Regions from separate parts of the Streptomyces gamaensis genome, predicted to be linked through region 1. Evidence: riboswitches for the same ligand, from Rfam matches in the RefSeq annotation. Region 1 holds a riboswitch; each other region holds the start of a gene.

Region 1 (2,254 bases):
TTGAAGGAGAACGGGACGGTGATGATGCGGCCGTCGAACTCGGGCACGGCGACCTGGGTCGCGGCGTCCAGCGGGGAGAGTCCCTCGTCGTTCTCCTCCCAGGCGCTGCGCGGCCCGGTCAGGCACAGGGCCTGCAGGACGGGCACGTCGAGGGCGGCGAGGGCACCCGCGTCCCAGGACTCGTCGTCGCCGCCGGCGGATGCCTGCGCGGGCTTGGTGCCGCCGGCGGCGAGCACGGTGGTGACGATGGCGTCGGCGGCGCGCAGTTCCTCGACGAGCGCGGGTTCGGGGGCGCGCAGGGAGGCGACGTACAGCGGCAGGGCGCGGCCGCCGGCCTGCTCGATCGCCGTGCACAGGGCGTCGACGAAGGCGGTGTTGCCGCTCATGTGGTGCGCGCGGTAGTAGAGCACGGCCACGAGCGGGCCGGTGGCGCCGGGCGCGGGGGTGCGCTCCAGTGCGCCCCAGGCGGGGGCGGCGGCGGGCGGCTCGAAGCCGTGGCCGGTGAGCAGCACGGTGTCGGAGAGGAAGCGGGCGAGCTGTTCGAGGTTGGCGGGCCCGCCGTGGGCGAGGTAGGCGTGGGCCTCGGCGGCGATGCCGATGGGCACGGTGGAGTGCTCCATCAGCTGGGCGTCGGGAGCCTGTTCGCCGGTGAGGACGACCACCGGGCGGTCGCCGGCGAGCAGTTGGTCGAGCCCCTCCTGCCAGGCGCGGACGCCGCCGAGGAGCCGGACGACGACGAGGTCGGTGCCCTCCAGCAGCCCGGGCAGGGCGTCGAGGCCGAGCCGGGCGGGGTTGGCGAGCCGGTACGGGACCGGTCCGCCGGCCGCGCGGGCGCTGAGCAGGTCGGTGTCGGAGGTCGACAGGAGAAGGATCACGCGGCGCTCCCCAGGGCATCGAGGGTCGCCCGGGGTGCGCGGGAGGCGGATGTGCGCGTGCGCATGCTGCGGCAGGCCTTCCTCGGGGTCCGCGCCCCGGGCGGTTGGAGGACGGCGGGAGTTCCTGACTCACGCGGCAGAAGCTGCTGCCGCGCTCACAGTGGCGGGACCGTGCCGGATTCGCACCGGACTTCCTCCCCTGGCGCCGTCGCTGGCGTCTGGCGGGCCGTCGGCTCCGCCGGGGCCATAGTAGCGACCGGCGCCGCGTTGACCAGCGGGGGCCGCTGCGGAACTCGCGTGCGCGGACAGCGCACGATGCTGCGGGGAGCGCCCCCGGTCTTGCATCCCGCGCCATGGCGCGGGGCGCCTTCCGGCGGAAGCCGGGCCACGACGCTGGCGCACGGCTGCGGGCCGCGTCGGTGCCTCGCGCGCGCCGGGCACTGCAGCCCGCAGCCCGTCGGATGCCTGCGGCTCCGGTCCCGCAGCCCGGGGACCGCCGCCGGCGGACCGTGTGCTTCCGCAACCGGCCCGCCCCCGGCGTACGGGCGTGGGTATGCTCGCCGCCATGCCCGTCACCAGCCCTTCCCCCTCGGACCGCGAGAATCCGGTCGGCCGTGACCGCGGTGACGCCTGTCCCGGCGCGCTGCGGCTGCACGGCGCGGACGACGGCGCGCTCGCCCGGATCCGGCTGCCCGGCGGACTCCTGACAGCCCGTCAGGCGGAGTCACTGGCCGGTCTCGCGCACGAACTGGGCGACGGGAACCTCGACCTCACCTCGCGCGGCAACGTCCAGCTGCGCGGCCTGGCCCCGGACTGCGGCGCGGAGTTGGGCGCGCGGCTGCGTGCGGCGGGGCTGCTGCCCTCGGACCGGCACGACCGGGTGCGCAACGTGGCGGCCTCCCCCCTGTGCGGGCTGGACGACCGCCGGCCGACGGCGGACGTACAGGCGTGGACCCGGGAACTGGACCGGCTGCTGTGCGGAGCGGACCCCGAACCACCCACCCGTACGGCCGACTTGTCCGGTCTGCCGGATCTCTCGCAGCTGTCCGGCCGTTTCCTGTTCGGCCTGGACGACGGCCGGGGCGACATCACAGCCCTCGCCCCCGATGTGACATTGATCGCAGAAGCGAACGGCAGTGCACTGCTCTGCTACGCGGCCACCGGCCCGTGCCTGCGCCTGGCCGCCGCCGACGCCCCGCGCGCCGCCGCGCTCGCGGCCCGGCACTTCCTGGACGGGCTGCGCGCGCGGGGGCTCACCGCCTGGCGCGTCGGCGACCTGCCGCCGCAGGACCGGCCGGACACCGGCCTGTTGCGGCGGCGCCTCGCCGCGGCCGGCATCACGGCCGCGCCCGGCGGACTTCTCCCGCCGCCCGCCGCTC
Region 2 (2,254 bases), on a different contig from region 1:
GCAGCCTGGGCCGGTCCTCGACGGCGCACAGGTCCCGGTAGGCGCGGGCGACGGCGTTCAGCACGGCGGGCGGCTGGTCCTGGACGAGGGCGGGCTCGTCGAGCTGCACCCACGCAGCGCCCGCGGCCCGCAGGTCCGCGAGCAGCGACGCGTACACCGGCAGCAGCCGGTCCAGCAGCGTCAGCGGCTCGAAGCCGGCGGCCACCCCCGGGGCGGGCTTGGCCAGCAGCAGGAAACTGACCGGGCCGAGCAGGACGGGCCGGGCGGAGTATCCGGCCTCGCGGGCCTCGGTGAACTCGCCGACCTGCTTGCGGGAGTCGGGCGTGAAGACCGTGTCCGGGCCCAACTCGGGAACCAGATAGTGGTAGTTGGTGTCGAACCACTTCGTCATCTCCAGCGGCGGCACGTCCTTGGTGCCGCGCGCCATGGCGAAGTAGACGTCCAGATCGGTGTGCGTGTCCGTCCGTGCCGCCGCCCGGTGCCGGGCCGGGATCGCGCCGACGGCCCAGGTGGCGTCCAGGACGTGGTCGTAGAGCGAGAAGTCCCCGGTGGGGATCTCCGCGATGCCGCGGGCCCGCAGCTCCTCACGGGCGGCGGCACGCAACCGGGCCGCCTCGGCCAGCAGTTGATCCTGGGTGATCCGGCCCTTCCAGTAGCTCTCGACGGCCTTCTTCAGCTCCCGGTCGGGGCCCTGCCGGGGGTAGCCGTGCAGCGTCGGGCGGACACGCGCAGTACGCGTTGCGTTCACGGAACTCTCCTTCGCGAGTTCGTGCGGAACCGCACCCCGCTTTCCAGTGTGCGGGCAGTGGCAGGTCTTCGGACTCGCGGGCGCACCCGGCCGAAGGGCCGGGCACCTACTGGCCGTCGCTTCCCGGACGCCACGGGCGTCCAGTGCGTATGACGGCGGTCGTTCCCGCTCACCGCTGCGGGGCAGTTCCGGACTCGCACCGGATTCCCTCTTACGACGCTCCCGCCTGGCGGACGGGGCGAACCAGCTGCACCGCGCAGTCTAGCCACAGGAGTTGCGCGCGCGGCATACTCTGTGATCATGGCCATGCGCACCGCTGTCCGCCGGGTCGTCTCGCTCGTGCCCTCGCTCACCGAGGCGGTGGCCGCGAGCGCCCCCGGACTGCTGGTGGGCGTCACCGACTGGTGCACGCGTCCGCCGGGCCTCGACGCGGTCCGGATCGGCGGCACCAAGAACCCCGACACCGCCCGGATCGCCGCCCTCGCCCCCGACCTCGTCGTCGCCAACGAGGAGGAGAACCGGCCCGCCGACCTGGCCGCGCTGCGGGCCGCCGGGCTGCGGGTGCTCGTCACCGAAGTCCGCTCCCTGGAGCAGGCGTTCACCGAGCTGGAGCGGGTCCTGGTGGCCGGCTGCGGACTGGAGCGGCCCGGCTGGCTGGCCGAGGCGCGCGAGGCGTGGCGGGACGTACGGGCCGGGGAGCCGTCCGTACGGGCCGTGGTGCCCGTGTGGCGCCGGCCCTGGATGGTGCTCGGCCGGGACACCTTCGCCGGCGACCTGCTGGCCCGGCTGGGCGTGGCCAACGCCTGGGCCGGGCACGCCGAACGCTATCCCCGCATCGGCATCGACGAGCTCAACGCGTGCGGAGCGGGGCTCGTCGTCCTGCCCGACGAGCCCTACCGCTTCACCGCCGACGACGGCCCCGAGGCCTTCCCCGGACTGCCCTGCGCGCTCGTCAGCGGACGTCATCTCACCTGGTACGGGCCGTCGTTGACGCGGGCACCGCGGGTGCTGGGCGCGGCGCTGCGAGCAGCCTGCCGCTGACCAGACCGAGCAGCGTACGGGTCGCGGCCGTCGCCCACGCGGCGACGAGCACGAGGTACAGGGCCACCGCGAGCCAGGTGAACGCGGTGAGACCGGTGTGCCGGGCGAGGCCGGCGGCGCCGGTGACGCACGTACCGATGGGGAAGGTGAACCCCCACCACGTCATCGCGAAGCCCATGCCCTGCCGCAGCGCCCGCACCACCATCGCCGTCGCCAGCGCCAGCCACAGCAGCGCGAAACCGGTCACCGGGGTGCCGTACAGGACGGCGAAGGGGGCCGCGGCCTGCGCGTACGGGCCGGCGAGCGCACCGGGGGCGGCGTCGGCGAGGTTGTTCACGGCCGTCGTGGACTGGCCCAGCGGGCCCAGCACCAGGAACAGCGTCGGCGTCAGCGCGAGCGGCAGCGGACCGTGGTGCACCAGCCGCGCGAAGACCGCCGGCAGCAGGATCAGGGTCGCCAGCAGGC
Region 3 (2,254 bases), on a different contig from region 1:
GACGGACTACACGGCGGACGTGGGCGACCCGGGGGTCGCGAGCGGTTCCGGGGGGCACTGACGGGTGTGACGACGGGCGGTCGCCGCCGGCGCCCGCGGGCGCCGGAACCGGCCCGGCCGCGCCCGGCCGCCCCCGTCAACTCCCCTGCGGGCAACGCCCGTCACCGCTCCAGCGCGACCGTGCCGCCCAGCTCCACCCACCCGTCCTCCGCGTACCGCGTCCGCAGCCGTGAGCCCGCCCCCTGACGGATGTCCAGTCCGCGCCGCAGTCCGGCGGTGAGGGTGACGGCCGCGGCACCGGTCGCCTCGTCCTCGGTGACGCCGTCGCCGCGCCTCGGGAAGCCTCTGGCGCGGACCGCGCCCGCCGCCTCGTCCTGCCACGCCCACGCGTAGAGCCAGCCCTCGCCCGGAGGCGGGGCGGGCAGGGCGTCGACCTCGGCCGGGGAGGGGTACTGCCGCATCACGCGGCCCGTCGCCCACCGCGCGCGGCAGCGGATCCACACGTCGCCGTCGGCCGTGAAGCGGACGGGCACCTCCCCCGCCGGCGGCCGCAGGGTGCCGGCCCCGTGGCCGTACCGCCGCAGCAACCACGCCGCACCCACCAGCGGGTGGCCCGCGAAGGGCAGTCGAGTGCTCGGGGTCCGGATGTCAACTTTGCCCCGGTCCGGGTCGTCGATGAACACTGTCTCGCTGAAGCCCAGCCGCGCGGCCAGCCGCTGCCGTGCGTCCGCGTCCGGTACGGCCGCGCCGTCGCGGACGACGCCGAGCGGATTCCCGCCCGTGCCGTCGGGGCCCGTGAACACGCGCAACACCTGTGCTTCGCCCATGGAGTGAGGGAACCACAGGGCCCCGCGCCCGCTCCGCGCGGCCCCGTCCCGGGCCCCCGCAAAGGGCCGCAAGCACACCGCCTGTGGGCGCACCAACACGTTCCCGGCACTAGATGTGGGGGGCGCGTGCGAGGCACGGCACTAGATGTATGCTCTTCCTCGCTGTCGACGCAGGGGAATCCGGTGGAAATCCGGAACTGTCCCGCAACGGTGAATGTGTACTCATTTGCGGTGCACCTGCAGTCCGAGGACCTGCCGGCAGCGCGCCCGTCCCGAGCCCGCCCGGCCCGGCCGGCGGGTGAGGAACACGTCCGGGCCTCGCGGGTTGGGCCGACGGGCGCCTGCGCGCATGCTCACGTACGTCCGTAAGGGACCGTACGGGGCGCATGCGCGTGTGCGACCGCCGCGCACCGCCCGCCCGGCCACTTGCCGAGCGAGGAGAGCCTCCAGTGACCATCGCGCCCGCCGATCCGGCTGCAGGTCCGGTCTCAGCTACCGCGGAAGCGAACGACGGTCCCGGGACCGCGCTGCTGCGCACCCTGACCGAACTCACCGCCGATCTGCCCGCCACCGACCCGGGCAAGGTCGCCGCCGCCGCGCTGCGCGGCCGTCACCCGGGCTCGGACGAGGCCGGGCTGCGGGCCCTGGCCATCGAGGCGGCCGCCGGGCTGATCGCCGAGGAGCCGCAGTACTCGCGGCTCGCCGCGCGGCTGCTCACCCTCGCCATCGCCGAGGAGGCGGCCGGGCAGGGCGCCGTCTCGTTCTCGGCCTCGGTCGCGGTGGGCCACCGCGAGGGCCTGATCGCCGACGGCACGGCCGAGTTCGTCCGTACCCACGCGGCCCGCCTGGACGCGCTCGTGCAGGAGGCGCTCGCCCAGGGCGCGGACGACCGCTTCGGCTACTTCGGGCTGCGCACCCTGCACTCCCGCTATCTGCTGCGGCACCCCCTGACCCGCGACGTGATCGAGACCCCGCAGCACTTCCTGCTGCGCGTGGCCTGCGGTCTGGCCGAGGACCACTCGGAGCGGGCGCTGGAGGACGTGGCGCGGCTGTACGGGCTCACGAGCTCGCTGTCCTACCTGCCGTCCTCCCCCACGCTGTTCAACTCCGGCACGCGCCACCCGCAGATGTCCTCCTGCTATCTGCTGGACTCGCCGCTGGACGAGCTGGACTCGATCTACGACCGCTACCACCAGGTGGCGCGGCTGTCGAAGCACGCGGGCGGCATCGGCCTGTCCTACAGCCGGATCCGCTCCCGGGGTTCGCTGATCCGCGGCACCAACGGGCACTCCAACGGCATCGTGCCGTTCCTGCGCACCCTCGACGCCTCGGTCGCCGCCGTCAACCAGGGCGGCCGCCGCAAGGGCGCGGCCTGCGTGTACCTGGAGACCTGGCACGCGGACATCGAGGAGTTCCTGGAGCTGCGG

What was found. A riboswitch is a leader RNA that binds a small molecule or an ion and turns the genes downstream of it on or off. The one in region 1 is predicted to bind cobalamin.
Region 2: another riboswitch for cobalamin. It lies ahead of metE (5-methyltetrahydropteroyltriglutamate--homocysteine S-methyltransferase); the one in region 1 lies ahead of cobN (cobaltochelatase subunit CobN).
Region 3: another riboswitch for cobalamin. It lies ahead of ACFP1Z_RS00935 (ribonucleoside-diphosphate reductase subunit alpha); the one in region 1 lies ahead of cobN (cobaltochelatase subunit CobN).

What each region holds. Positions count from the first base shown of each region.
Region 1 covers NZ_JBHSPB010000008.1:55,801-58,054, reverse strand. Annotated here, with positions in the region: gene cobN (cobaltochelatase subunit CobN) at 1-875, opposite strand, end outside; adenosylcobalamin (AdoCbl) riboswitch at 992-1,074, opposite strand; gene ACFP1Z_RS14930 (cobalamin biosynthesis protein CobG) at 1,441-2,254, shown strand, end outside.
Region 2 covers NZ_JBHSPB010000016.1:19,487-21,740, forward strand. Annotated here, with positions in the region: gene metE (5-methyltetrahydropteroyltriglutamate--homocysteine S-methyltransferase) at 1-748, opposite strand, end outside; cobalamin riboswitch at 791-1,012, opposite strand; gene ACFP1Z_RS23785 (helical backbone metal receptor) at 1,049-1,789, shown strand; gene ACFP1Z_RS23790 (TDT family transporter) at 1,716-2,254, opposite strand, start outside.
Region 3 covers NZ_JBHSPB010000001.1:219,242-221,495, forward strand. Annotated here, with positions in the region: gene mctP (monocarboxylate uptake permease MctP) at 1-61, shown strand, start outside; gene ACFP1Z_RS00930 (PhzF family phenazine biosynthesis protein) at 162-827, opposite strand; cobalamin riboswitch at 977-1,101, shown strand; gene ACFP1Z_RS00935 (ribonucleoside-diphosphate reductase subunit alpha) at 1,277-2,254, shown strand, end outside.